DNA from 2 places in the Bradyrhizobium sp. AUGA SZCCT0182 genome. Region 2 is predicted to be linked to the other one. Evidence: riboswitches for the same ligand, from Rfam matches in the RefSeq annotation. Region 2 holds a riboswitch; the other holds the start of a gene.
The links. Region 2 has a riboswitch for cobalamin ahead of JQ611_RS38520 (ribonucleoside-diphosphate reductase subunit alpha). Riboswitches for the same ligand answer to the same signal wherever they lie in the genome.

Region 1: it holds a riboswitch for cobalamin, as region 2 does, so the genes downstream of both, JQ611_RS01800 (TonB-dependent receptor) here and JQ611_RS38520 (ribonucleoside-diphosphate reductase subunit alpha) in region 2, are expected to answer to the same signal.

Annotation. Positions count from the first base shown of each region.
Region 1 is NZ_JAFCLY010000001.1:386,156-400,646, forward strand. It holds gene JQ611_RS01800 (TonB-dependent receptor) at 1-2,188, opposite strand, end outside; cobalamin riboswitch at 2,302-2,502, opposite strand; gene JQ611_RS01805 (iron ABC transporter permease) at 2,637-3,680, shown strand; gene JQ611_RS01810 (ABC transporter ATP-binding protein) at 3,677-4,459, shown strand; gene JQ611_RS01815 (ABC transporter substrate-binding protein) at 4,459-5,289, shown strand; gene JQ611_RS01820 (MBL fold metallo-hydrolase) at 5,347-6,387, opposite strand; gene JQ611_RS01825 (hypothetical protein) at 6,522-6,983, opposite strand; gene soxB (thiosulfohydrolase SoxB) at 6,980-8,722, opposite strand; gene JQ611_RS01835 (hypothetical protein) at 8,751-9,059, opposite strand; gene soxA (sulfur oxidation c-type cytochrome SoxA) at 9,056-9,919, opposite strand; gene soxZ (thiosulfate oxidation carrier complex protein SoxZ) at 9,916-10,227, opposite strand; gene soxY (thiosulfate oxidation carrier protein SoxY) at 10,255-10,761, opposite strand; gene soxX (sulfur oxidation c-type cytochrome SoxX) at 10,789-11,112, opposite strand; gene JQ611_RS01860 (c-type cytochrome) at 11,210-11,884, opposite strand; gene soxC (sulfite dehydrogenase) at 11,868-13,148, opposite strand; gene JQ611_RS01870 (helix-turn-helix transcriptional regulator) at 13,357-13,692, shown strand; gene JQ611_RS01875 (DUF938 domain-containing protein) at 13,702-14,385, shown strand.
Region 2 is NZ_JAFCLY010000064.1:11,567-26,057, forward strand. It holds gene ftsH (ATP-dependent zinc metalloprotease FtsH) at 6-1,928, shown strand; gene JQ611_RS38505 (aromatic ring-hydroxylating dioxygenase subunit alpha) at 2,125-3,174, opposite strand; gene JQ611_RS38510 (hypothetical protein) at 3,182-3,379, opposite strand; gene metE (5-methyltetrahydropteroyltriglutamate--homocysteine S-methyltransferase) at 3,425-5,791, opposite strand; cobalamin riboswitch at 5,896-6,097, opposite strand; cobalamin riboswitch at 6,220-6,438, shown strand; gene JQ611_RS38520 (ribonucleoside-diphosphate reductase subunit alpha) at 6,553-9,468, shown strand; gene JQ611_RS38525 (ribonucleotide-diphosphate reductase subunit beta) at 9,498-10,628, shown strand; gene JQ611_RS38530 (hypothetical protein) at 10,639-12,156, opposite strand; gene JQ611_RS38535 (phosphatase PAP2 family protein) at 12,360-13,337, opposite strand; gene JQ611_RS38540 (TetR/AcrR family transcriptional regulator) at 13,602-14,276, shown strand; gene JQ611_RS38545 (OsmC family protein) at 14,402-14,491, shown strand, end outside.

The DNA of each region.
Region 1 (14,491 bases), on a different contig from region 2:
AGTCGTAGTACAGCGCGTTGAGCACGTTGTTGACGCTCACCGACCAGAAGAAGTGCTGATATGCCCCGCTCAGCTTGAAGTCGATGGTGGCATCGGCCGGGATGCGGCGCTGGGTATTTTTCTGGTCGTTGTCCATGTAGCGCTCGCTCCAGCCGCGCACCGTGGCGTCCGCAACCAGATAATTTTGCCAGATGTTCCAAGTCACGCCGCCACTGGCGGTGTAGCGGGACACCAGCGGAACGTCATTGCCGGCGAACTGCCCTTCACGGAACACCGCCCGGGTGTAGGCCACGCCGCCGCGCAGCAGCACGCTGTCGCTGATGCGAAGCGAGGCGCTGGTTTCCGAGCCGTAACGGCGGGTCGGATCGAGGTTGACGTTGTAGAACAGCGCGGGGACGAAATGGATCTCGTTCTCGAGGTCCATGTTGTAGATGCTCGATTGCATCTGGAATCCGCCCGACTTGATGCGGAAGCCGCCTTCGACGTCGTGCGAGGTCTGGGTTTTCAGCTGGAAGGTGCCGGGAATTGGGGTGAAGAAGACAGGATCGAAGGAGGGTCCGGAGGACAATCTCTCGTCGACATTCGGCGTGCGGAACGCGCGGGCGGCCCGGCCGAATACCGAGACGATATTGTTGAAGCGATGTTCGAGGCCGACATGCAGCGCGTGCTGGACTTCGCTGCTATCCAGCGGAAGGTTCTGAGCGCCGCACGTAAAAAACAGGGCGCAATTCGGCGGATCGTTAAGACGGTCCCGCGCACTCAGGCTGGTGTTCTGGATTCGCGCGCCGTACGAAAAATCCGTTGTCGGCAACAGCCCAAGGGTTTGCTGCCAATAGCCGGCGATCGTTCTTTGCGACAGATCGTAAGTATGGATCGGCGGTGTGCCCTTGAATTCCGGCCGCTCCTGATGGAACGTCGCATCGTAATAATCGATGCCGGTCAGGATCGAAGAGGGTAGTCCGAACATTACATTCTTGACGCTCAATCGAGGCGTCAGGGACCATGTCTGTAGATGGCTGTCGACGTAACTGTTGGCGAAGGGATTGAAGAACGCGGCCTGCTGTTTCTTGTCCCGCACACCGCCATCGATGATGAGATCGACGCCGTTCCACAGGGTCTTGGTGAAGCCGGCGGTGGCGCTGGCGCCCTGCTGATTGCCGTAGTCGAACGGCGTGCTGGTGCCGGTGCGGGCTGTGACCAGTTCGTTGACGCCGATCGAGGGATCGACGATGCGGCCGCCGGGGAAGCCGAGCTTCTGATCGTCGCCGGTAACGGTTACGAAGGCGGTGAGGCCGGGCGTGGTGTAGTTGAGGTTGCCGACTCCGTTGCGCTGGTCGAGCGTGTTGTTGACGCGGTAGCCGTCTGACTTGATGGCGTTGCCGTAGAACGACGTCGACCACGCACCGAAATTGGTCGCCGCCGAGACCGAGGCCATGCGCTGGTTGAAGGAGCCGACGCCGGCTTCGCCGCGGATCGCGACCGGCGGGCCGCCGACGCCGTTTTTCAGCACGATGTTGACGACGCCGCCGACCGCATTGTCGCCGTACAGCACCGCGCCGCTGTTGCCGCGGGTGATTTCAATGCGCTCGATCGAATCGCGCGGGATGGTCGAAAAATCGACACCGGCCATGTCGACGTCATTGAGCCTGCGGCCGTTGATGAGCACGAGGGTGTTGGAGGTCGCAAACGCGCCGAATCCGCGCAGATCGACGCTGGTCTTCGCGCCGTTGACGCCGCCATACAGGCTGGTGAGCTGCACGCCCGGTGTTTGCGCGATGATTTCCTGCAAGGTCTGCGCGGGTGAATGCGCGATCTCTTCAGCCGTGATGACGGTCGCCGATGTGCCGACGATGCCGGCGAATTGCCGGACGGGCGTTCCGCCGCCGCCCTGGCCATCGCCTTGTGACGCGACGTTCGAGCCGGTCCCCGGCGCAGGGTTCCGATTGCTTGACGGCCTCGGGTTCGGCGCGACGACGCGGCGCGTGCCCGAGCCTTGATCGGAAGCGGGTTTGGCGCGGGTCCGGTTCTGGTCGCCGGGCGGGTTGACCTCGATCGCCGGCAGTTGATCCGCTGTGGCGGTCTGCTGGGCCTGCGCGCCGGAATTGGTGAGCGCCATGATCGGCGCCAGAAAACTGGACGCCAGCAAAAGACGGCGGCACCGCTTGGCGGCAGTGGTGGTGGAAGACATGGTTCAGGCCTCGGTATGACGTCAGTGGCACGTCACAGCGAACCAAGTCCCACCATCGTGCTGTAAGCAGCTCTGGTGAAACTAATGCCTGTACTCCCCGACCGACATCTTCGCGTGTGACCACGGCTGACGGCAGGTCTCCTGGCTTGCGGGTCGTTACCTTTCGTCGCCTTCCCAGGACCGAGAATCCCAGTGGCGTAGGACGAAAGATTCACCGCTTACAGTTGCGGGGGCAGCCGCGGAATTGGGGGACTGTCCCCGCACCGCATTCCCTTTTGATCCCCAAAACGGGAACCGTCGAAAATTATGGTAGAAGTTTGTCAAAGATAGAGTCAATCCCATCAGGCCTCGCCTGCGATCCTCACTGGACGAGTGCGTCTTTTATGTCGCATGAGCAGTACCGTTCGAACGCGTTGTGCGGTACGGGCTGACCGTCCGGGGACGATCGATGAGTGTTGAGACCATCATTGCTGCAAACGAGGAGGCCGCGCGGCGCCGGATTGGCGTGACGGCCGCGCTCGCCGGCCTCGTCGGGCTGTTGGTGCTGATCTCGCTCGGCATCGGGCCGGTGCGGCTGTCGCCGCTGGCGGTGATGGAAGCTCTCCTCGGCGGCGGCAGCGATGTGTCGCAGGTGATCGTGCGGGAAATCCGCCTGCCGCGGACCATCTTGGCGCTGGCGATCGGCGCCATCCTGGGAATGTCAGGCGCGTCGCTGCAGGGCCTGCTGCGCAATCCGCTGGCCTCGCCCTCGCTGTTCGGCGCGCCGCAATCGGCCGCCTTCGGCGCGGTGCTGGTGATCGCGCTGGGGTGGGCCGATGTGCGCTCCTATGCGTTGCCGGTGGTGGCGATCATGGCCGCTTTCGGATCGGTGTTCGTGCTCTTGACGATCGCCGGCCGCAATGCCGGGCTGCTGATCCTGATCCTGGCGGGCCTTGCGATTTCGAGTCTGGCGGGCGCCGCCACCGCGCTGGTGATGAACCTCTCCAGCAATCCCTTCGTGGTGCTGGAGATCGCGTTCTGGCTGCTCGGATCGCTGGAGGATCGCAGTTTTCAGCACGTGATGCTGGCGCTGCCGTTCATCGTTGCCGGTGGTATTATCCTGTTCAGCCAGCGCCATTCCTTTCGCGCGCTCAGCCTCGGTGAGGAGACCGCGCAGAGCCTCGGCGTCGATGTCGGGCGCCTGCGGCTGATCGTGATCACCGGCGTTGCGCTTGGGGTCGGCGGCGCGGTTGCGGTCACCGGCACCATCGGCTTCATCGGCCTCGTCGCGCCGCATCTGATGCGGCCGTTGATCGGTCATGATCCGGCGCGGCTGCTGGTGCCGAGTGCGCTGGCAGGCTCGGCGCTGCTGCTCGCCGCCGACATCGCGGTGCGGATCATTCCCTCGACCAGCGACATCAAGGTCGGCGTGCTGACCTCGATCATCGGCGTGCCGTTCTTCCTCTATCTGATCGCGCGCGAACGCCGCGCGCTCGGGGGAGGTGTCGCATGAGCGAAGCAACGCTTCTCACGGCGCAGGGCGTAAACGTGACATTGGCCGGCCGCCATGTGCTCAGCGATGTATCGCTGTCGCTGACCGCGGGTCATCTGGTCGCCCTGGTCGGACCGAACGGCGCCGGCAAGACCACGCTGCTGCGGGCGCTGTCGGGGCTGCTGCCGTCCTCAGGCAGTATCCATATAGGCGGCGATGCGCTGGCCGATCTGTCGCTGCGTGAACGCGCAAAACGCTTTGCCTATCTGCCGCAGGGCCACATCGTGCACTGGCCACTGCCGGCGCGCGATATCGTGGCGCTCGGCCGCTATCCGCACGGCGCGACCGATCCGGCGCGGCTGTCGCCAAAGGATACTGAAGCCGTATTGCGCGCGATGCAGGCGGTCGATGTGGTGGAATTCAGCGAACGCCGCGTCACCGAACTGTCCGGCGGCGAGCGCAGCCGCGTCGCGCTGGCGCGCGTGCTGGCGGTCGAAGCGCCGGTGATATTGGCCGACGAGCCGACCGCCTCGCTCGATCCGCGCCATCAGATCGACGTGATGAAGAATTTGCGCGCCACCGCCGACAAGGGCGTGCTGGTCATCGTGGTGACGCACGACCTCGGCCTGGCTGCACGATTCGCCGATCATGTGCTGGTGCTGAAGGAGGGCCGGCTGGTGTCGCAGGGCGCGCCGGTGGAAGCGCTGTCGGAGCGGGTGATAGCCGACGTGTTCCGGATCAGCGCCTACCGCGCCGAATACCAGCGCGAGGCCGTGATCGTGCCGTGGGCGGATCTGTGATGCGCCGCCGGCTTGCCGTGCTGCTGGCGGTTGCCGCGCTGGCGATGCCGGGCGGCTCCGCGTTATCAGCTAAGCTGCCGCGGATCGTGTCGATGAACGTCTGCAGCGATCAATTGCTGCTGTCGCTGGCCGATCCCGAGCAGATCCTCGGGCTTTCGCGTTATTCGCGCGATGCCTGGGTGGCCGGTGACGTCGCTCGCTATCCAAAACTGTCGGGCGGCGCGGAAGACGTGATGGTGCTGAAGCCCGACATCGTCGTCGCCAATTTGTACGACAAGCGTTCGACGCGGGAATTGCTCAAAGCGCATGGGCTGCGTCTCGCCGAACTCCCGGTGCCGCGAACGCTGCCTGAGGTGAAGGACCAGATTCGCGAGTTCGGCGATATCGTCGGCCACCCCGATCGCGCGGCGGCGCAGATCGCGTTGCTCGATGCGGCGTTAGCGCGGGCGCGCCAGGCTGTCGCCGCAAAACACTATCGGGTGCTGCCGCTGTCGCGGCGCGGCTGGGTCGCGGGCAGCGACAGCTTTGTCGGCTCGCTGCTGGCGGAGACCGGGCTGTTCAACACGGCCGGTGATCTCGGTTTCAATTTCGGCGGCTTCGCTTCACTCGAGGCGATCGTGAGCCAGAAACCGGATTTGCTGCTGGTGTCGCAGGCCGGCGATTTCGCGCGCGACGACGGCCAGGCCTTTCTGCTGCATCCGGCACTCGCGCGGTTCTATCCGCCGGAAAAACGCATCGTGATTCCGGAACGGCTGACCGAATGCGGCGGCGTGATGCTGGCGGAAGCGCTGGATGTACTGACTGCGGAATTGAAGCGGGTGGGGCGGTGAAGTCCCGGAAAGACTATTTCGTCGTCTCTGCGTTCGCAGGGACGACGGCAAAAGATTCTACCCCATCACCACCGGGCCGCCGGCCTTCTTCCAGGCGTCGATGCCGCCCTCGATATGGGCCGTGTTGGCAAGGCCGGCGTTCTTGGCGGCGGTCACCGCCATCGCCGAGCGTTCGCCGAACGCGCAGAAGAACACCACGCGCCGTCCCGTCGCGGCCGCGACTTCGCGCAGCATGCCGCCCGGCGCTAAGCTTTCGGCGATGCCGGGGTAGGGCGCATGCAGGGCGCCCGACAGCGTGCCGTGCTTGGCGCGCTCGCTGGCCTCGCGCAGATCGACCAGCAGGATGTCGGGCTTACCGATACTGTCGATCGCGGCGCGCGCCGACAGTGCGAGGCCCTGTTTGGCGAGATCGTCCTGGTGCAGGCCGACATGCATGTTGGCTGGCAACACCACGTCCATCAGTTTTGGATTCGGCAAATTGAGATTGTTCATCAACTCGACATACTCGTCGATGCCGCGGACCTGCAGGCGCGGATTGTAGCGCTTCTCCTCGCCGATGGTGGAGACCGTGTCGCCCTTATAGTCGTGGGCGGGGAATACCATGGTCTCATCCGGCAGCTTCAGCAGCCGGTTGAAGATCGAATCATATTGCGCCCGCGCGCTGCCGTTCTGGAAATCGGTGCGGCCGGTGCCTCGGATCAAAAGCGTGTCGCCGGTGAAGACGCGGTCGCCCATCAAATAGCTATAGGAATCGTCCGTGTGGCCGGGTGTGTACAGGGCATCCAGGCTCAAACCTTCGATCATCACCTTGTCGCCGTCGGAGACGCGCATCGACACCACGTCGGCTTTGCTCTGCTCGCCCATGATGGTGATGCACTGGGTGCGATCGCGCAGTTCGCCGAGGCCCGTGACGTGGTCGGCGTGCAGATGGGTGTCGACCGCCTTGACCAGCCGCAGATCGAGTTCGCGCAGCAGCTGGCAATAGCGGTCGGCCTTTTCCAGCACGGGATCGAGGATCAGCGCCTCGCCGCCGGCGCGGCTGGCCAGCAGGTAACTGTAGGTGCCCGAGACGCTGTCGAAGAGCTGACGAAAAATCATGGTCGCTGCCGCGTTCTCTATCTGGGTCTCGCGGAGGATATTATTCTATTTTTGTCGCCTTCTCAAACGGCTTTCGTCTCCACGAGATGGCTTTGTCGAGGGAGTCTTGCTCCCCGAAGGCCGGACAGCGGTATTCAAGGCCTGACCAGCGTATATCCATTCTCGGTCAGGAACAGAATCTGCGCGACGCCGACCTGGACCGGCGTCGCAGCCGCGATGAATTCCGGCCGTTTGCCGCTCTCGCGTTCGAGCGTGTCGACGGTGTTGAGGCAGATATCGAACCGCGCGCCCTGGGCGACCAGGCTCTCGACCATTTTGCGGTTGGGATTTTCCGGGCGCAGCAGTTCGATGCCCGGGCCGAATGCCACGATTTCGATCGCGACCTTGTCGGGGTCGTAGTGCTTCATCAGGTTGCTGGCGACGCTGAGCACGAGACCCTGCTTGCGCGGGTCATTGTCCGAAAGCTGCAGCACGATCTTGTGCTCGGCAAACGGCTTGTCCTGCAGCGGCGCCTGCTGGGCGCGCACGACCGGTGCAGTCGCTGCGATCAACAGCGCCGCGGTCATGATGCGCAGGGTGGTGGTAAGGCCTGTCATACCTGTTTCGAAATGCCCGGATTGCCTTCGACGCCTTTCAGCGTCACGCCCGGGGCCGAGCGGTTGGGCGGCTTGCCCGACTTCAGATGCTTCGCCACCACATCCCAGACCGGCGCGCCGGTCTGTTCGTTGACCGAGGCCCATCCCGCCACCTTGTAGCTCTTGGCGGCTTGCAGCGGGCTGCCATTATCGAGCGTCAGTTCGGAAATCCGCTTGCCGACGCTTTCCGCCGGCGTGCAGGCATAAGCGAGGCCGCCGAGCCGGACCATGTCGCCGCCTTGCTGGTAGTAGGGATCGGTGTTGAAGAGGTTGTCGCAGACGTCTTCGAGCACGTCCTTGATCTGGCTGCCGGTCATGGTCACGACGTAGGTCTCGGGATAGGTGACCGCGGTTTGCGCCAGCACGTCTTCCATCGTCAGCGCCTGGCCTGCCAGCGCCGTGGTGCCCCAGCGGAAACCCGGCGACAGCGCGATCTCGGCATCGAGTTCGCCGCGCAGTGCGTCGCAGATCAACTGATCCATGCTGCCGCTGAAATTGCCGCGGCGGTAGAGCAGCCGATCGGCGGAAGCGATCTTGTCGACCCAGTCGCCCGCATGCGGCGCGCGGGTCTTGTCGATCAGCCCCTGCATCGCCGGATCTGGCTTCAGCAGTTCGGAGAACACCGGCAGCAGCCGGTAGCGCACGTTTGCGACCTTTCCCTTGCCGATGTCCAGATCGAGCACGGCGAGGAACTTGCCGTTCGAGCCGGCATTGGTCACCAGCGTGACGCCGCCCGGATTGGTCACCGCAATCGGCTGCGGCACGGCGTCGTGGGTGTGACCACCCAGAATGACGTCGACGCCGGTGACGCGGCTGGCGAGTTTGAGATCGACATCCATGCCGTTATGCGACAGCAAAATGACCGCATCGACCTTGTCGGTGTTGCGCAAGCCATCGACGAGCTTCTGCAGCTCTTCGTCGCGGATGCCGAATTTCCAGTCCGGCGTGAAGCGTTTGGGGTGCGCGATCGGCACGTAAGGAAAAGCCTGTCCGATCACGGCGACCCGACGGCCGCCGATCTCCTTGATCGTGTACGGCTTGAACACGCGGCCCGATGCCGGATCGAACGCCTTGGCGTCGTTGAAGGCGGCTTCCTCGGTCAGGAAAACGTTCTGCGCCAGGAACTCGCCCTTGAAGCGCTCGAGATTGCTGCGCAGCGCCTTCTCGCCATAGGTGAACTCCCAATGGCCGGTCATTGCGTCGATGCCGAGCAGGTTCGAGGCGGCGACCATGTCGGCGCCCTGCATGACATTGGCAAGGCCCGTGCCCTGCCAGAGATCGCCGCCGTCGAGCAGCAGCGAGCGGCCGGCGCCGACGTCGCTGCGCAGGCGGTCGACCAGCGTCTTCAGATGCGCGAAGCCGCCGAGCTTGCCGAACCGCTGCGCGCCTTTTTCGAATTCGATGCAGGTGAAGGCATAGGCGTCGGCGCTGTCGGGGCGGATGCCGAAGCGGTCGAGAAAGGCTTTGCCGACCAGATGCGGCGGATTGCCCTGCATCGAGCCGACGCCGAGATTGACGCTGGGCTCGCGAAAGAACACCGGCTTGAGCTGCGCATGGGTGTCCGTGATGTGCAGGATGCGCGCATTGCCGAAGCGTTCGAGGTCGTAGACGCTGTCGGCGCTGCGCGCGAGGCGAGGCAGGCCGCCTGCGAGGGTAGCCGCGCCTGCTAGCGTCAGAAAATCCCGGCGGCGGATCGGCATACAAAGTCTCCGCGCGGCGCAAAAATGCTCAGCGTATTTCCAAATCTCTCCAGCGTTCCTTCTCGCTGGTGGCCTGGAAGATCGAAGCTTTCGCCAGCGCTTCCGCTTCTTTTGCGGATGCGGTGGCCTTGTCGAAATCGCCGCCGTCGGCGAACTTCTTGGCCGCCGCCAGCGTCGAGGCCGTCGTGGTCCATTGATTGCGCAAGGAGGCCGCCTGCTTGTTGGCGGCTTCAGCGGCGGCGTAGGCGGCCTTGTAGTCGTCCTCGCCTGCGGCCAGCGCCGATGTCGCACCCAGCAGCAGCAACGCCGCGATCGATGTGAGTGTCGTGATCCTCATGGCCGCGCTCCCGGACCTGATATCGGCAATCCGTTGCTGACATAGGACAGGTAGTACTCGACGTTGCGGTATTCATCGTCCTGCGGCGTCAGCGGCACGCCGCGGATCTGGCTGTTGCAGGTGGTGAAGCGCCGGCTCGTCGTGCCCATGCCGTTCCATTCGGAGCGATAGATCGGCATCGCGTTGACAATGCCGAGCGCCGGCGCCAGCACTTCGGTGCGGACCCTCTCGCCCGGGCTCTGCACATGGCAGGTGGCGCAGGAAAAATTGAGCTGGCCGCGCCGCGTGTAGAAATATTCCTTGCCGTTTTCATAAGCAGCCAGCGCGCGCGGATCGTTCGGAACCTTGATGTTGAACGGCTTGCCGCGCGAGGTGAAGGCCATATAGGCGGTCAGCGCCGCCATCTCGTCGCGCACATAGGAGAACGGCGGCTCGCCATTGGCTTCGCGGCAGCGGTTCAGCGCCAGCTCCAGCGTGATGACCTTGCCTTCTTTCTCGTCGAAGTAGGGATAGTCCTGACGGATGCCGATGCCGTTATTCGGGAAGCAGTCGCCATAGGTCTTGCCGTTCTTGAACGGTTTGGAAAACATCTCCTTGCCCAGTTCGAGCGAGAACTCGTAGGGAGGGAACTGTTCCTTGTCCTGCCATTGCTTGTACAGGTCCGCGTCCATCGAATAGGGACCGTTGACGAAATCCTCCGGCTTCAGCTTGGGGAATTTGTCGTAGAAGAATTTCTTGAACGCTTTCTCGTCGGCGACCGGGTCGACCTTGTCGGCGGAGACCGCAGGCGGCGCGGCGAACGCCAGCAGAGCCAGCGCGAACGCCGCCGCCGCGAACTGTATCGTGGATCGCAGCTTCATTGAATCTTCGCCGTGGTGGTGTCGGTGGCGCCCTTGTTGTCGACCCAGCTCACTTTCAGTTCGTCGCCCTTCTTGCCGCCCTTGAAGGCGAACTTGACGTAGGGGTCCTTGGAGACGCCGCCGCCCCAATCGGCTGTGAATACCGGCTTGCCGTTATATTCGAAGGTCAATTGCTGGATGAAATGCGGCGGAATGAGCTCGCCCTTGGAATCCTTGATGAAGCCGGAATCCATCGGATGCTGGATCAGCGCCTGCACTTCGGTGGTTTCGCCTGACGAGGTGGCGCGCACGCGAATGGTCGATGCCATTGTTTCGATCCTTCGATTATCTGTGTCTTAACCGCCGCAGCCGCCGACGGTGACTTTGACTTCCTTGGTGGCGCTGTAGAGCTTGCCGCCGGCTTCGACGACGACGATCACGTTGCTGGTCTTCGCCATCTTGATGCGGTTGGCAACGCTCGGCATCGTGCCGGCCGGAATCTTGTAGGAGGCCACCAGAGCGACCGGGTTTTCAGCCACCAGGAACGAGATCGAGGTCACGTCGGCGAGCGTCGTCGTGACCGATACCGGCACCACCGCGCCGTTCTCGGCGATCTCGGGCGCGTCCATCTTCACCTTGTCGGAAGCCTCCGCGGTCTTGCCGTAGAGCGACTTGATCGCGTCGGCTTCGCTCTTCTGCTTGAACGCCTCTTCCGGATATTTGTCGTTGGCGGCCGCGAACGCCGGCGCAAGGCCAAAGGGAAGATTGCCAAAAGAACTGCCAAGGCCGACCAGCGCCACCGCGCCCGCGCCTTGCAGGATCAGGCGCCGCGTGGCGGAAAATCCATTGTCAGTATTTGTCATCCGAAAGTTCTCCTGAAAGGCGCGTCGTCACAATGTTTGCAGGAAATCCACGACCGCGCTGATTTCCTTGTCGGTCAAAATCCGGTTTCGTCCGAACGGAGGCATCACCGTTAGCGGATTGCGCTTGGTTTCGTCATAGATAATGGCGACGAGCTCGTCGCGGTTGGGGTATTTGCTCTTGATGTCGACCAGTTCCGGCCCGAGCGTGCCGGGATACTGGCCGCCCTTGATCGCGTGGCAGGTCAGGCAGTTGCCCTTGCTGCGGTCGAAGGCCAGTTTCTGGCCTTCCGCCGCCGCGGACTGGGCAGAAGCGGGGCTCGCGGCTGCGCCGATCGATAGCGCCAGCACCATCGCCGCGATCAGCCCAAGCTTGTTTAGAGGTGTGTTGCTCAAGGACGTTTCCCGTAATTTCTATTCAAGCTTGCCAACTCTACTTTGCTTGCCAATTCTATTTTGCTTGCATCGTGTCGAGCGGACCCGTGGTACGTGGCGTCAGGTTCTTGCCTTCCGCCGTGGACACGATTTTGACGCCGGCGGGGTCAACGCACGCGTTCATGCACGGTTTCGCTGCCGTATCGGGCCTCGGATCGGTCCAGAGGAAGTTGTCGCGATTGGGCATTTTGACTTTCGGCAAGCTTTCCCGGTCGGCGACAAATTCACTGGGAACGATGTCGTTCAGGTTCAGAATATAGGCGGTCAAAGCATAAACGTCATCGGCTGACAATGTGTGCGGTGCAGCCATCGGCATGGCGCGGTTAATGTAGTCCCACAGGGTCGGCGCAAACGGCCAGTAGCTGCCGACCGTCAGCTCCGGCCGGTCGTCCCTGAGCGTCCCGGCGCTGCCGACGAGCTTGGGAAACCGGCCCTCGCCTTCGCCGAAAGTTCCATGGCAGGCCGCGCATTGCTCGGCATAGACCTCCGCGCCCCGGTGCACGCCGCCGCGGCCCGCGGGCAGGCCCACACCATCCTCGCCGCGCGCATCGATATCCCAGCCGGCGATCTGCCCAGGCGTCGCCCGCTCGCCATAGCCGTAATATCCGGGCTCGGCGGCGTAAGCGAAGGTGCCGGCGGCGGTGATCACGCCGGCGCAAAGCAGCGCGAGGTGCTTACGCGAGCTGGACATCGAACACGCTCCCGTCGCCCTTCACCTGCCAGGTCTGGATCGAATTGTTGTGATAGACCGAATTGGTTCCGCGCTGCTTGCGCAGCTGCGCGATCGTCGGCTGCACATATCCGGTCTCGTCGATGACGCGGGATTCCAGCAGTGCCGGCGCGCCGTCCCAGCGCCAGGGTATCGTGAATTTCGTCAGCGCTTTCGACAGCACCGGCTCATGCAGCCGCGCGCTCTGCCAGTTGACGCCGCCGTCGGTCGAGACGTCGACGCGCTTGACCTTGCCGTTGCCGGTCCATGCCAATCCCCTGATTTCATAGAGGCCGGGACCCGAGAGGGGCTTTTCGGGGCAGGGGAAGGTGATGACGGATTTGGCGTCGATCAGCCAGGTGAAGCCGCGCGAGGTGCCGTCCGGCATCAGGTCGGTATATTTCGAGGTCTCTTCGCGCGAATGCCAGGGTTTGTCGCCGAGCTTGATCCGGCGCAGCCATTTGATGCTGACATTGCCTTCCCAGCCCGGCACCACCAGCCGCAGCGGATAACCTTGTTCGGGCCGTAGCGCCTCGCCGTTTTGCGCGTAGACCACGAGGCAATCGTCGAGGCATTTGTCGAGCGGCAGGCTGCGGTTCATGTGCGCGCCGTCGGCGCCCTCGACCATGACCCACTTGGCCTCCTTCTTGATGCCGACCTCTTCCAGCAGGGTCGACAGCCGCACCCCGGTCCATTCCGCGCAGGAGATCATGCCGTGATTGAACTGCAGCGAGTTCAACTGCGCAGCGCGCCACTCCATGCCGCCATTGGCCGGGCATTCGATGAAATGGATGCGCGTGACCTGCGGAAAACGGACGATGTCTTTCATCGAGAGAAGCAGCGGGCGCTCGACCAGGCCGTGGATCATGAGCTTGTGCTGCTCCGGATCGACGTCCGGCCGGCCGGCGTGATAGCGCTCGAAAAACAGGCCGTTCGGCGTGATGATGCCGTGCAGGTCCTGCAGCGGCGAAAAGCTGATCGAGGATTCGGTGCCGGCGGTGAGCCACGGCACGTTGCGCCTGATGACGCCGGCCTCGGTATCGGCGGGCCGGCCATAGGGCCGGTCGACCACGCCGGGCCCGATCGATTGCGACCATGGCGCGTCCGCGGGTGGGGATGCCGGCGAGGGCTCTGCATTTCCCTGTTTTGGACCGAGCGCAAGGCTACCGGTCAGCGCCGCGCCAAGGCCGAGCAGGGAACGCCGGCCGAGCCGCGTGTGCGCGCCCGTGCTCGACAGTAGAGATATGCTGCGCCAGAGATCAGGCCGCACGTTTCATTCCCCTTGCTGCCACATGGCCGCATCATTTGTTGCTTTTTCGCGGGTTTATCGTCGTTTACTAATTTAGTCAATGCTAAATAACCATGGGCGCGATAAACTGATACACCGCGCCCAGTCGGCGCTGATTTCGATCCGGATACAGGCGATGAGAGCAGAAGCGGCAACAACCAACAAGATGCCCATCGGCAACGCCGCAGAGGACGAGGCGTCCCTGAAGAAGCTGGCGAAACAGGCCGGTGAGGCCGCGCAACTGCTCAAATTGCTCGGTCACGAGAAGCGGCTGCTGGTGCTCTGCTTTCTCGCGGTGCGCGGCGAGATGACTGTCGGTGAACTCGTCGGCGTCGCCAAGCTCAGCCAGTCGGCGCTGTCGCAGCATCTGGCCAAATTGCGCGCCGATGGTCTGGTCGAATTCCGGCGGGCCTCGCAGACGCTGCATTACCGCGTGGTGGATCAGCGTGCCCTGCGCGTCTTGCAGCTCTTGAAGGAAATCTATTGCGAAGACTTGAAGTGAGATTTTGCGGTGGCTGAGTTTGTGGTGGAGTTTGGCAAGGATGGCCGGCCGATTGAAGCCGACGGCCGGCTGGATGCGGCCGCATTCCATCGCAACCATGCGCCGATCTGGGCGGTGCTGCAGAAATTCCTCGCCGGCAAATCCGGCGACGTGCTGGAGGCCGGCAGCGGCACCGGCCAGCATGTGGTGCATTTCGCCCGCCATGCGCCCGACATCATCTGGTGGCCGAGCGATTTCAACGATGCGCATCTGAACAGCATTGCGGCGTGGCGCGCGCATGCGGGTCTGCCGAACATCCGTCCCGAAATGCGGATCGATCTCAGCGATCCCGCATGGTGCTCTCAGATGCAGGACGGCAGCGGGCCTTCTGAATTGCTGGCGGTGTTCTGCGCCAATGTGATTCACATCGCGCCCTGGCGCGTCGCGGAAGGATTGTTCGCCGGCGCGGCGCGCTACTTACGCAGCGACGGTCGGCTGTTTCTCTATGGCCCCTTCAAGCGCGACGGCAAGCACACCGCGCTCAGTAACGCCGTCTTCGACACCAGCCTTCGCGACCGCGACCCCGAATGGGGCGTGCGCGATATTGCCGATGTCATCCGGTTGGCTGAAGGCGTTGGGCTTGCATTGATCAAAACCGTACCGATGCCGGCGAACAATTTGATTCTGGTGTTGGAGCGATCAATAAAAGGGTGAGCCCAGCGCATAGCGCGCGTCCGTTTGCGCCGGTTGATCGCACGTCTGCACGTCTTCATAGTGCCGCAAATCAAACAGGCCAATGAATTGCAGCTCCCGCCGGGGC
Region 2 (14,491 bases):
GATCGATGAACGCCAATCTGCGCAATTTCGCCCTCTGGGTCATCATTGTTTTGTTGCTGTTGGCACTGTTCACGCTTTTCCAGAATCCGGGTCAGCGCGCGTCCTCGCAGGACATCACGTTTTCGCAGTTCGTGAGCGAGGTCGAAAAGAACACCGTCCGCGACGTCGTGATCCAGGGGCCGGAGATCCACGGCACCTTCACCAACGGCTCCAGCTTCCAGACCTACTCGCCGAACGATCCATCGCTGGTGAAGCGCCTGGTTGATGCCAAGGTGAACGTCAGTGCGAAGCCGCCCGGCGACAACGTGCCGTGGTTCGTGTCGCTGCTGGTCTCTTGGCTGCCCTTTATCGCGCTGATCGGCGTGTGGATCTTCCTGTCGCGCCAGATGCAGGGCGGCGCCGGCAAGGCGATGGGCTTCGGCAAGTCGCGCGCCAAGATGCTGACCGAGGCGCATGGCCGGGTCACCTTCGAGGACGTCGCGGGCGTCGACGAAGCCAAGCAGGATTTGCAGGAAATCGTCGAATTCCTGCGCGACCCCGGCAAATTCCAGCGCCTCGGCGGACGGATTCCGCGCGGCGTGCTGCTGGTCGGGCCTCCCGGCACCGGCAAGACGCTGATCGCGCGTGCGGTCGCGGGCGAAGCCAACGTGCCATTCTTCACGATCTCGGGCTCCGACTTCGTTGAAATGTTCGTCGGCGTCGGCGCCAGCCGCGTCCGCGACATGTTCGAACAGGCCAAGAAGAACGCGCCCTGCATCATCTTCATCGACGAAATCGACGCGGTCGGCCGCCATCGTGGCGCCGGTCTCGGCGGCGGTAATGACGAGCGCGAACAGACCCTCAACCAGTTGCTGGTCGAGATGGACGGCTTCGAGGCCAATGAAGGCGTGATCCTGATCGCGGCGACCAACCGTCCCGACGTGCTCGATCCCGCGCTGCTGCGCCCTGGCCGTTTCGACCGCCAGGTCGTGGTGCCGAACCCGGATGTCGTCGGCCGCGAGCAGATCCTCAAGGTCCATGTCCGCAAGGTGCCGCTGGCGCCGGATATCAACCTCAAGACCATCGCACGCGGCACGCCGGGCTTCTCCGGCGCCGACCTGATGAACCTCGTCAACGAAGCCGCCTTGACCGCCGCCCGCCGCAACAAGCGCATGGTGACCCAGGCCGAGTTCGAGGAAGCAAAAGACAAGGTGATGATGGGCGCCGAGCGCAAGTCGCTCGTCATGACCGAGGAAGAGAAATTGCTGACGGCCTATCACGAAGGCGGTCACGCCATCGTCGGCCTCAACGTCGTCGCCACCGATCCGATCCACAAGGCCACGATCATCCCGCGCGGCCGTGCGCTCGGCATGGTGATGCAGCTGCCCGAGCGTGACAAGCTGTCGATGTCGCTCGAGCAGATGACGTCGCGGCTCGCGATCATGATGGGCGGCCGGGTTGCCGAAGAGCTGATCTTCGGCCGCGAAAAAGTCACCTCGGGTGCGTCATCCGACATCGAGCAGGCCACGCGCCTGGCGCGCATGATGGTGACGCGCTGGGGCCTGTCCGAGGCGCTCGGCACCGTGTCCTATGGCGAGAATCAGGACGAGGTTTTCCTCGGCATGTCGGTGTCGCGCACCCAGAACGCATCGGAGGCAACGGTTCAGAAGATCGATACCGAGATCCGGCGTTTCGTCGAAGACGGCTACAACGAAGCGACGCGCATCCTCACGGAAAAGCGCGCCGACCTCGAAGCGCTTGCCAAGGGCCTGCTCGAATTCGAGACGCTGTCCGGTGACGAGATCATCGACCTGCTCAATGGCAAGAAGCCGAACCGCGAGTCGGTGCTTGAGCCGACCACGCCGCGCGCGTCGGCTGTGCCGCCCGCCGGCAAGTCGCGCCCGCGCCCCGATCCGGATCCCGGCCTGGAGCCGCAACCGCAGGCCTAAGTGGGTTTGCATCTGAAATAGAAAACGCGGCGGTGACGCCGCGTTTTTTATGGTGGCGTCCTGGTCCGGCGCCATGAGGATCAGCGGCAAGACGTGGGAGCGGCTCGGAATCGCTGTAGCCCGGATGGAGCGCAGCGAAATCCGGGGCATGCCGCGACGTCACGTGCGTCCCGGATTTCGCTGCGCTCCATCCGGGCTACTGCCCTGGCTCCCCGCACTCACGCAGCAGCTTCCGCAGCGCGTGGATCGGCGGAAACACTTCCCTGTTCCAGTCGGCGCCTTGCGCGTCATGTGCGGCCTGTTCCATCTCGACGATCTCGCAATCCTCCGAAAAGACCCGGTTGGTGAACCAGGCCAGCACCGGCCAGCCGAGATCGAGGATGCCGGGAATTCTGGGTTTGCGCACCGACAGCACCACGAAGGTCCGGTTACGGCGCTGCGCTGCATCGATGGGCGTGTAGCCGAGCCATACGTTGAGAACCGGTGCGTCGCCCTTCGTCCACATCTGCAGGGTCTGGTAGGGATATTCGGTGCGCACCGTCATCAGGTCGCGCGCCGTGCCGGCACGGCCGCGCAGGCCGCCGACGATGACGGCCTCGCCAAGGGGCGGCTTCTCGCCAGGCCGGGCAAAACTGTAATCGACTTCCATCCAGCGTTCGCCGGCGCGGCTGCCGAGATAGCGCGGCACGACTTTTCCGGTGGTGCGCCGGTGCAGGAACTGATGGTTCATGTCCATCAAATTCTCATGCATGAAAGTGTAGTGGCAGGAGACGAGCTTGCCGAACCGCCGTGTCTTGTAGGCGTTATCAGCGGTTGCGCCGATCCGCGGCAAGGGGGCGGCGGCAGGCCCTGTGCCGGGCCATACGAAGATCAACCCGTCGCGTTCGAAGCAGGGATAGCGGCGGACGCCGTTCGGCCTCTTGCCCTTACCAAGATAGGGGACGTCGATGCAGTCGCCCGACGCGTCGTAGCGCCAGCCATGATAGACGCAGCGCAGGGTGCAGCCATCGACCGTTCCCTTCGACAGCGGCACCTGGCGGTGCGCGCAGCGGTCTTCAAGCGCGAAGATCGCGCCCTCACTCGGGCGCACCAGCACGATCGGCTCGCCCGCGAACCGCGCCGCGAAAGTCTGGCCGGACTTCACCTCGTGCGACCATGCGACCGGATACCAGTAATCCGGATTCGCGCCGACCTTGCGAAGATCGACAGAAGCTTCCGACCAGGCATTATCAGGCCTCACCGTCATCGCGTCGTTACGCCTTTGCCAGCGGTCCGAGATGCAGCGCCATGATCTGTTCCGGCGTCTCGGTGACCTCGATGCGCTGGCCGTCGCCGCCGACGAAGGCGAGCACGGTGCGCTCGCCGTCGCGCCACATGCTGCCGACCAGCGCGATATTGATGTGGGTGGCCTGCCCCGTCTCGCACCTCGTGCATTCGATCCAGAAGCGCATGGCGTATCCTTTCAATGGTGCCGGGATGAGAGACGGGGCGGGCGTTTAAGCGAGCGCCCGCAATTCGCGGGCGGCGGCGACCATGTTGACCAGAGCGGGCCGCACCTCTTCCCATTTCCGGGTTTTCAATCCGCAATCCGGATTGATCCAGAGCTGGGCGTCGGAGAGCCGCAGCCGCGCCAGCTTGAGCAGGTCGGTCATCTCAGCGGTTTCAGGCACCCGCGGCGAATGGATGTCGTAGACGCCGGGGCCGATCTCGTTCGGATAGCGGTAGTTCCGGAAAGCGTCGAGCAGTTCCATCTTCGAGCGCGAGGTCTCGATCGAGATCACGTCGGCATCCATCGCACCGATCGCATCGATGATGTCGTTGAACTCCGAGTAGCACATGTGGGTGTGGATCTGGGTGTCGTCGCGCACGCCCGACGAACAGATGCGGAAGGCGTCCACGGCCCAGTCGAGATAGGTCTTCCACTCCGACCGGCGCAGCGGCAGGCCCTCCCGCAGGGCCGCTTCGTCGATCTGGATCATCCCGGCACCGGCGGCTTCGAGGTCGGCGACCTCGTCACGGATCGCCAGCGCGATCTGGCGGCAGGCTTCGCTGCGCGGAATATCGTCGCGGACGAACGACCAGTTCAGAATGGTCACCGGCCCCGTCAGCATCGCCTTCATCGGCCGCTTGGTCAGCGACTGCGCATACCGCCACCACTCGACCGTCATCGGTTTCGGGCGCGACACGTCGCCGAACAGCACCGGCGGGCGGACGTAGCGTGATCCGTAGGACTGCACCCAGCCATACCCGGTGAAGGCGAAACCTTCGAGCTGCTCGCCGAAATACTGCACCATGTCGTTGCGCTCGAACTCGCCATGAACAAGCACATCAAGCCCGATATTCTCCTGCCAGCGCACCGCGCGCGCGGTCTGGTTCTGCAGATAGAGTTTATAGGCGTCGTCGGTCAGCGCGCCCTTGGCATGCGCGGCGCGGGCGTTCCTGACATCCGCGGTCTGCGGGAACGAGCCGATGGTCGTGGTCGGGAAGGCCGGCAGGTTGAAGCGGCTGTGCTGCACGCCGGCGCGATCGGTAAACGCGTTGAGGCGGCGGCGCATCGCGCTATCGATGCCGGCGGCACGCGCCGCCACCTTGGCATCGTGGATTCGCGGCGAAGCTTTGCGCGCCGCTGCGGCTTCATCGGAGGCCTTCAGGATGGCGTCGGCGTGGACGCGGCCGCGCGCCAATGCCGTTCCGAGCGCCGCCAGTTCCTCGATCTTCTGCACCGAAAACGCCAGCCAGCTCTTCACATCGGGATCAAGGCCGGTTTCCAGCGCAAGGTCGATCGGGACGTGCAGCAGCGAGCATGATGGCGCGAGCTGCACGCGGTCGCCGCCGAGCCTGGTGACCACAGGTTCCAGCCGGTCGAGCAGCCGGCTCAGATCGGCGCGCCAGATATTGCGGCCGTCGATGATGCCGAGTGACAGCACGCGGTCCTTTGGAAAACCGGCAAGATCGTCGAGTTGCTCGGGCGCGCGCACGAGGTCCAGATGCAGGCCAGCGACGGGCAGGGCGATCGCGGTGTCGCGGTCGGCGCCGAGCCCGCCAAAGTATGTCGCCAGCATGATCTTGAGCTCAGGTACCGCCTTGGCGATTTCCGCATAGGCATAATGCAGCGCCTGCTGCGCGATAATGTCGAGGTCAAGGACCAGGCACGGCTCGTCGATTTGCACCCATTCCGCGCCGGCTTTCGCGAGTTCGCGCAGCACCTCGATATAGACCGGCACCAACCGGTCTAGCAGCGATAGCGTGTTGAATCCCGCATCCTTGCACTTGGCGAGTTTGAGGAACGTCACGGGGCCGACCAGCACCGGGCGGGTCTGGTAGCCGAGCGCTTTGGCTTCCAGATACTCCTCGATCGGCTTGCGCGAGGCGAGCGTGAAGGTCTGATCCTTCTCCAGTTCAGGCACCATGTAGTGGTAATTGGTGTCGAACCATTTTGTCATTTCCAGCGCCGGCACGCCGTGGGCCGCGTCGTGGTGGGCGTGGCCGCAGTCCGCATCATGCGCCGCGCCTTGGGCGCCGCGCGCCATCGCGAAGTAGGTGGCGAGCGGAACCGTGCCGCCGTTCCAGCCGTAGCTTTTCGGAATGGCGCCGACCATCACGCAGGTGTCGAGCACCTGGTCGTAGAACGTGAAGTCGTTGGACGGGATGATGCTGACACCAAGCCTCTTCTGGCGCGCCCAATTGGCCGCGCGCAGCCCGATGCCGGTCTCGATCAGGGCTTTCTCGTCGGTCGTGCCCGACCAGAAGCTCTCCAGCGCGAATTTCAGCTCGCGGCGCGGACCGATGCGCGGCGTGCCGAGCGAAGCGACGGGAAGTGAGGAGGTAGAATTTACAGAAGCAGTCGCATTGGAAACAGACATGGCTTAACCCCAAAAGTTGGGGGCAAAGGCCGAAGTGACACGTCTGGATTCCGGACGGTAGGGCGCGCGGAATCGCAACCGCACCACCGGGACACCCCGCCCGAGGACGTTTATGTTGTCGAGGCAGGTCTCCTGGCTCGCGGGTCAATGCTGCTGTCCGGTCTTCCCAAAACCTTTGCGGGTCTCAGTGACTTTGTTGGACAGCGGCTCGCCGCTTACAGTTGCGGGGGCAGCTCCGGCTTCACACCGGCTTCCCTCTTAGCTTCGGGAAAACCATCCCGAAGAACCACGACGCGTCCACTTACTGGCAACTCGGCGCGCCCGTCAACTCGATCGCCGGTTGTTGCGGTTGTTCACAGCTTCAACAGGGTGAACCAGAATTTTCGCAGGCTCGGCTAGCGCACCATTGACACGATTACCCAAATCGCACCAGATGTAGTTGTCACGGTCCATCACGACGCAAGTCATGGTGGCTAAGAGGGAAGTCGGTGATTGCGCCAAAGGGCGCGAAATTCCGACGCTGCCCCCGCAACTGTAAGCAGTGAGTTGTTCCCCCCTTTACGTCACTGATGCGGCTTCGCATTGGGAAGACAGGGAATAACGACGACCTGCGAGCCAGGAGACCTGCCGCGACACCGAAAAAACGTCCACGGGCGGGGTGTCCCGGCGGTCGCTTGCAGATCCATGCCGGCGTTGCCGTCGCGCATTCGATGCAGCGTCCCCAAAGACATCCGGCCTCAACAACACCACGGGGTCTGCCGATGTCCGAATCTTCCGGTCTCATTTCTCTCGAAGCCAAAACCGCTCCCTTGTTCCAGTTGCGTCCCGAAACGCTCGCCGCGCCGGACGCCGAACTTCCGATGCAGGTGATCCGCCGCAACGGCACGGTTTCGAAATTCGATGCCAGCAAGATCTCGGTCGCGATGACCAAGGCGTTTCTCGCCGTCGAGGGCCACACCGCGGCGGCCTCGCGCCGGGTGCATGAGGTGGTGGAGCAGTTGACCGCTGAGGTCGTCGGCGCGCTGTCGCGCCGGATGAGCGAAGGCCGCACCTTTCACATCGAAGACGTGCAGGACCAGGTCGAACTGGCGCTGATGCGCAGCGAGCACCACAAGGTGGCGCGCGCCTATGTGCTGTACCGCGACGAGCGCACCAGGCAGCGCGCCGAGCAGGAGGCCGCCAAATCGGCCAAGCCTGCGGCAGGACCCGTGCTGCATGTGACGCTGGCGAACGGCACCAAGGTGCCGCTCGATACCGGGCGGCTCGCGCTGATCGTGGGCGAGGCCTGCGCCGGTCTTGATGGCGTCGACGCCGCGCCCGTCATCGCGGAAACCCAGCGCAATATCTACGACGGCATCAGCCAGGACGAACTGGCGCTCGCTTCCGTGATGGCTGCGCGGACGCTGGTGGAGCAGGAGCCCAACTACGCTTACGTGAGCGCGCGGCTGCTGCTCGACAAGCTGCGCACCGAAGTGCTGTCCTACGTGCAGGGGGTGCCGACCAACGCCTCGCAGGCCGATATGGCCGGCCGCTACGGCGAATATTTCCCGGCCTATATCAAGACCGGCATCAAGGCCGAACTGCTCGATCCGGATCTGGCGCGCTTCGACCTGAAGAAAATCGCCGCGGCGCTGAAGCCGGAACGCGATCTGGCGTTTCAGTTCCTCGGCCTGCAGACGCTGTACGACCGCTATTTCCTGCATGAAGGCGGCAACCGCATCGAGCTGCCGCAGGCGTTCTTCATGCGCGTCGCGATGGGACTTGCGACCCGCGAGATCGATCGCGAGGCCCGCGCGATCGAATTCTACGATTTGCTGTCGTCTTTCGATTTCATGGCTTCGACGCCGACGCTGTTCAATTCTGGAACGCTGCGGCCGCAATTGTCGTCGTGCTTCCTCACCACGATCGCGGATGATCTCGACGGCATCTTCAAGTCGGTCAAGGACAACGCGCTGCTGGCAAAATATTCCGGCGGGCTCGGCAATGACTGGACCCGCGTGCGCGGGCTCGGGGCCCACATCAAGGGCACCAATGGCGAAAGCCAGGGCGTGGTGCCGTTCCTGAAAGTCGCCAACGACACCGCCATTGCGGTCAACCAGGGCGGCAAGCGCAAGGGCGCGGTCTGCGCTTATCTCGAGACCTGGCATATCGACATCGAGGAATTCCTCGATCTGCGCAAGAACACCGGCGACGACCGCCGCCGCACCCACGACATGAACACCGCGAACTGGGTGCCTGATTTGTTCATGCAGCGCGTCGAAGCCGACGGCGAATGGACGCTGTTCTCGCCTGACGAGACGCCCGACCTGCACGACCTCTACGGCACAAAGTTCGCCGAACGCTATGCCGCCTATGAAGCCAGGGCGGCGCGCGGTGAAATCCGCGTCTTCAAGCAGGTCCGCGCCACTGACCTCTGGCGCAAGATGCTGACCATGCTGTTCGAGACCGGGCATCCCTGGATCACGTTCAAGGACCCCTGCAATCTCCGTTCGCCGCAGCGTCATGCCGGCGTCATCCATTCCTCCAATCTGTGCACCGAGATCACGCTCAACACCTCCGACGACGAGACCGCGGTTTGCAATCTCGGCTCGATCAACCTGCTCAATCACATCCAGGGCGGTCGCCTGAACGAGGCGCGGCTGAAGAAGAGCGTGACGATTGCGATGCGGATGCTCGACAACGTCATCGACATCAATTTCTACACCATTCCGGAAGCGCGGCGTTCCAACCTGCGGCACCGTCCGGTCGGTCTCGGGTTGATGGGGTTCCAGGACGCGCTGCAGGCGATGCGGATCGCTGTCGCCTCCGATGCGGCTGTGACGTTCGCCGACACCAGCATGGAGGCGATCTCCTACTACGCGATCTCGGCTTCGGTCGATCTCGCCGCTGAGCGCGGTCGCTATCCCTCGTTCGACGGATCGCTGTGGAGCCAGGGCATCCTGCCGATCGATTCGATCGAGCTATTGGCGGAAGCGCGCGGCGGTGTCGCGATGGACCGTTCCATGACGCTCGATTGGGGCAGCTTGCGCGAACGCGTCAGATCGACCGGCATGCGCAATTCCAACGTGATGGCGATCGCGCCGACGGCGACGATTTCCAACATCTGCGGCGTCGCGCAGTCGATCGAACCCGCCTACCAGAACCTCTATGTCAAATCCAACATGTCCGGCGACTTCACCGTCGTGAACGAATTTCTGGTGCGCGACCTCAAGGCGCGCGGGTTGTGGGACGAGGTGATGGTCAACGACCTCAAATATTTCGACGGCAGCGTCGGCTCGATCGACCGCATCCCTGATGATCTCAAGGCGCTCTACGCCACCTCGTTCGAGATCGACAGCGCCTGGCTGATCGAGGCGGCGGCGCGGCGCCAAAAATGGATCGACCAGTCGCAGTCGCTCAACCTCTATATCGCCAACCCGTCCGGCAAGAAGCTCGACACGCTCTATCGCCTGGCGTGGACCCGCGGCTTGAAGACCACCTATTACCTGCGCTCGCGCAGCGCGACGCATGTCGAGAAGTCCACGCTCAAGGGCACCGACGGCAAGCTCAACAGTGTCGCCTCCGTGACGATGATGGCTCCAGCCCCAATCATCGTCCCGCTGGCCGCCACCGCGCCGGACCTGTCCGGTGCGGTGGCGTGCTCCATCGACAATCCCGAATGCGAAGCCTGCCAGTAAGCAGCAAGAAACATAAGGAAATAAACCCAATGCTCGACTGGTCCGAACCTTCCGCGCCCGCATCTCACGCGCCGCCGTCCTTTGCGGCATCACCTGCTGCCGAGGCCGATCAAACCGGGCTCGGTACCATCGACCGCCACGGTGGCCGCGTCTCGGTCGACGACAAGCGGATGATCAATTGCCGCGCCGACGTCAATCAATTGCTGCCACTGAAATACAAATGGGCGTGGGAGAAATATCTCGCCGGCTGCAACAATCACTGGATGCCGACCGAAGTCTCGATGCAGGCCGACATCGCGCTATGGAAGTCGCGCGACGGCCTCACCGAGGACGAGCGCCGCGCCATCAAGCGCAATCTCGGCTTCTTCGCGGCATCCGAGAGTCTGGTCGCCAACAACATCGTGCTGGCGATCTACCGCCATCTGACCAATCCGGAATGCCGGCAATATCTGCTGCGGCAGTCGTTTGAGGAAGCGGTGCACACCCACACCTTCCAGTACATCGTGGAGAGCCTGGGGCTGGACGAGGGCGAGTTGTTCAACATGTACCGCGAGGTGCCGTCGATTACCGACAAGGCGGCGTGGGCGCTGAAGCACACCCAGCATCTCGACGATCCCGACTTCAAGACCGGAACGCCGGAGGCCGACCAGGCATTCCTGCGCGACCTCGTCGCCTTCTATGTGATCTTCGAGGGCATGTGGTTCTACACGGGCTTTGCGCAGATCCTGTCGCTCGGCCGCCGCAACAAGATGGTCGGGATTGCCGAGCAGTACCAGTACATCCTGCGCGACGAATCCATTCACCTGAATTTCGGCATCGACGTCATCAACCAGATCAAGATCGAGAATCCGCATCTGTGGACCAAGGCGTTCCAGGACGAGGTTCGTGACATGGTGCGCACCGCGGCCGAACTCGAAGCCGCCTACGGCCGGGACACCATGCCGCGCGGCTTTCTCGGGCTGAACGCGGCGCTGTGCGAAACCTATATGCACTTCATCGCCAACCGCCGCTGCGCGCAGCTCGGGCTGGCGCGGGTGTTCGACGAGACCGAGAACCCGTTCCCATGGATGTCGGAAGCGATGGACCTGAAGAAGGAAAAGAACTTCTTCGAGACCCGCGTCATTGAATATCAGAACGGTGGCGCGCTGACCTGGGAGTGAGAGCCGGGCGTCAGTTCGGCGAGCCCGGCGCGGAAGATGGAGCGGCCTTGCGCTGATCGTCGCGGACGTGGATGACGGCAATGTCATCCGTGTACAGTCGTTTCCAGCCCGCGATATGATCCAGCACCTTGGTGGCCGGCAAATCCGGCCCCAGCAAGGTGGCGTCGATCTGATACTTGTCGAGCGTGGCGAGCAGTATGTTGACGTCCTTGGCGGTGACCGCGTCGAAATAGTCAAGGACGAACTGTTCGCCATAGAGTTCGGCGCGGCCGTCGATGAAGGCCTTGATGTCGCGAGACAGCAGATAGCCGCCAAACGGCGACGTGCTGAAGATGCGCTGAGCCTGCCGCTTCTGCAGGACGTCCACCGCTGCGACCGGCGTCTGGGACGGCAGGAACGAGAACGGGTGGTGCGCGATGAACACTTGCGTCGATGCCCATCCGGCCACCGCCACCGCGAGCGCGGCAAGTATCACGACAGGCGCACGCGACTGACCTTCCCGAACGGGCACCATCGCCGTGCGCAGCGTTCCCAACTGCTCGGCAAACGGCTTGGCCACGACCAGTGGTGCGATGAAGGCGAAGATTTCGATGTTCCGGGAATGCGACAGCGCCATCCAGAGCAGGCCGAGCAGCAGGATGATTCGCGGCACCGACAATGAGAGGCCACGATAGAAGCCGAGACCGATCAGGCCGAGCAGCGTGAATTCGAAAAAGCTCCAGGTGGCGAAATTGGCCGGCATCCATTCCCAGATCATGGACAGCAGCTTGCCGAGGCTGAGGATCTTTGCCGCGCCGATCAGCGTGTTCCAGCCATAGGGGGTGCAGCAGCACGCCGCGACGGCGGCAACACCGAACATCGCCCATTGCATCGTCAGCCTGATGCGGTCCTTGCGTTCGCAGCTCCAAAGCGCTTCCAGGCCAATCGGTCCGATCAGTGCCAGTCCGAGAACAAAACCGCCATGCAGATTGGCCCAGATCGCAAGCACCGGCAGCAGCCACCATGACGGCGCGCTCCGGCGATCCGCGGCCGCCAGCAGCCCGCCGAGGAACGCGACCATGAACGGGAACGCCAGCATGTGGGGGCGTGCCAGGAAGTGGGTCGCCGACTCCAGCACCGCAAGCGTGACCAGCAGGATCGCGCGGGTGGGGTCGAGATAGTCGGCAAACAGGTACATGAAGATCGTGACCGTCGCCCCGATCGCGAGCGAGGTCAGGATGACCGGGCCGGCCCAACCCAAAGATTGATAGGAAACGGCATAGAGCACCTGGGACAGCCAGGAGCTCGACATCCAGGGTTCGCCAAACCGGGTGAAGGTATGAACGTCGGTGTAGGGCACGGCGCCGTTCTCGACGATCCACTGCCCGATCCTGATCTGCCAGAGCGTGTCGGAATCCCGCAGCAGGATTTCCCCGAGCGACAGGAAGATCAGATAGGCGACGAGCCCGGTCAGCAGCGGAATCAGCACGCGCCCGAGGCTGCGGACACTGGCGCTATTAACAGTTGGATTGGCGAAGGAAATGGACATCGGATTTTGGGCCGGCTTCTTGCGTTGGTGTGACAGTCACGGCGTGCCGCAGGAATTTTCGGCAGCTGACCATAGCCGCGCTATTTTTGCGTGAATTGCAGGCTCACGTGCCTGACAATGATGTTCTTTGGCGAAGAAGCCGTTAACCGGGCGGACAAGCGTTTTAGTCAGAATTTACCATCGCAAAGCACGACGATGGCGGGCTAATCCAATGCCGGCACCAGGGCTACCTGCGGCGCGGCCTGTGCCTTCGACGACGCGGGCACCACGATGTTCACGAGATATTTGGCAAGGCAGATGCCGATCACGGCCAGCGCGACACCGCCGAACACGTCGATCATGTAGTGGGCGCCGATCACCGGCGTCGAAGCCATCATCAGGATATTGAGGACGACGGCGGCCCCTCCAACATAGCGCACCGGCCAAAGCGCCCAGATGTAGAGCACGGCGGAAGCCGCGTGGAAGCTCGGGAAGGATACGATGCCGGTGATCTTGAGCAATTCGAGATGCCGCAGCGAGCCGTCGCGCAGCGCCAGGATGTCGCGCAGCTGCGCCTGATACATCGAGGCATCGAGGGACGAGAATTGCGCAGGGTCGATGTTGAGGCCGTAGTAAGTTCCGACCGCCGGCGTGAACGTCGAAATCAAGAGCGTCATGATCAGCGTCAGGCTGAACGCAAGCACGAACACCTGCAGCCGCACAAAACGCGATGTCAGGGCAAGGACGAGCGGGATCGCGACCAGGATGATCTTGATCAGCGTGTAGCTGCGCACCAGCAAAGCGCCCAGCCAGTCACGGTCGTTGACGTATCGCGCGATCATTTCCGGATCCAGGCCCATGGCGCGATCAATCGCGAGCAAGGCGCGGTCCTGCAGCGGCCAGTTGGTCACAGCAGCGACGTAGGTGAGCGGCCCCATGATCGTCGCGATCAACAGCAGCTGGGAAATCGCCCCCAGTGGAAAGATCAGCTTGGGATCCGCCTGATCGCCCTTGGCGAAGGCATGGAGGTAGGCGATCAGCGCCAATGCCGCCACGATCCCCAGAGTTACGGCCAGCGCGAGCGGTTTTATCGTGAAACCGCAGAGCGCGCCCCCGAGCAGCACCACGGCGCCCATGGCAGCAATCGGAATCCAGTTCAGCTGAAACAGCCGCCAGGCCGTGAAAGCGTTCGAATTGACCATGCCGCACCCTGCGAGGTTGTAGGGCACAGTTGCGCGGGAAGGCTTAATATTCGGGAAACGGCTATGGTTATCGGCCCACCAATTAGACGCTGCGTTCAGCGGGCATTTGTGTCCCATACCGTCATATTTGCTTCTTGTCTTCTGGCCTGAATAGTTGTTCAGTTCTTCAAAGCGATTGGGGACAATTGCTCAAAACATTGAAGACGCAGCGCGATCTTGCAACCCCTCCCGGGTGCGGACGCGCCGGGGATGGGGAAGCGCGCCATGGTCTATCGGCGAACCCAGCAAGTGGTGAAACGGCTGGCGGCGCGGCGCAGCGCCATTCTGGCGGCGGCGCGGGACGCTGCGGCCGACGGCGGCATGGCGGCGGTGCAGATCGCCCCCGTGGCGGTCCGCGCCAATGTCGCGGCCGGAACCGTCTATCGTTATTTCCCGTCCAAGGCCGAACTGATTTCCGAATTGATCGCCGAAGTCTCGCGCGACGAACTGGCCGCGATCCGTCGCGCGGCGGAGGCCGCGCCCGGGCCGTCCTCGGCGCTGGCCGCGGCGGTGACGACGGTCGCCGTCCATGTGCTGTCGCAGCGCAAGCTCGCCTGGGGGATTCTGGCGGAGCCGGTCGATGTCGACGTGTCGGCTTCGCGGCTCGCCAGCCGCCGCGAAATCTCCGGCGAGATCGCAGCAAGGATCGAAGCGGCCGTGCGTGCCGGACATCTGCCGGCGCAGGATACCGCGCTCGCCGCCACCGCGCTGCTCGGCGCATTGCACGAGGCGCTGGTCGGCCCGCTGGCCCCGGACAATATGGACGATTCCGCAAAACTGCGCGACGCCGTACAGACCGTGACGCTATTGGCGTTGCGCGCGGTCGGCGTCATGGACGCCCGCGCCCGCGGCCTCGTGGTGCAGGCGGTGCTGCCGGCCAAGGCGCTGGTGGGTGCGTAGGGCATGATCGCTCGCGACAAACGCGGAACGCGTTTGCGCTGATATCACCGGCAATTGACATCGCTCTGACGCAACCATCCGCCAAATTGGGCGTGATCGGTCATTCAGCGGTGAAGGAGCATTCCATGACGACGACATCAGGCTCGGCCAAATGGCAGGGCGGCATCAAGGACGGCAAGGGCGCGATCTCGACCAAGAGCGGCGCGCTGAACGAC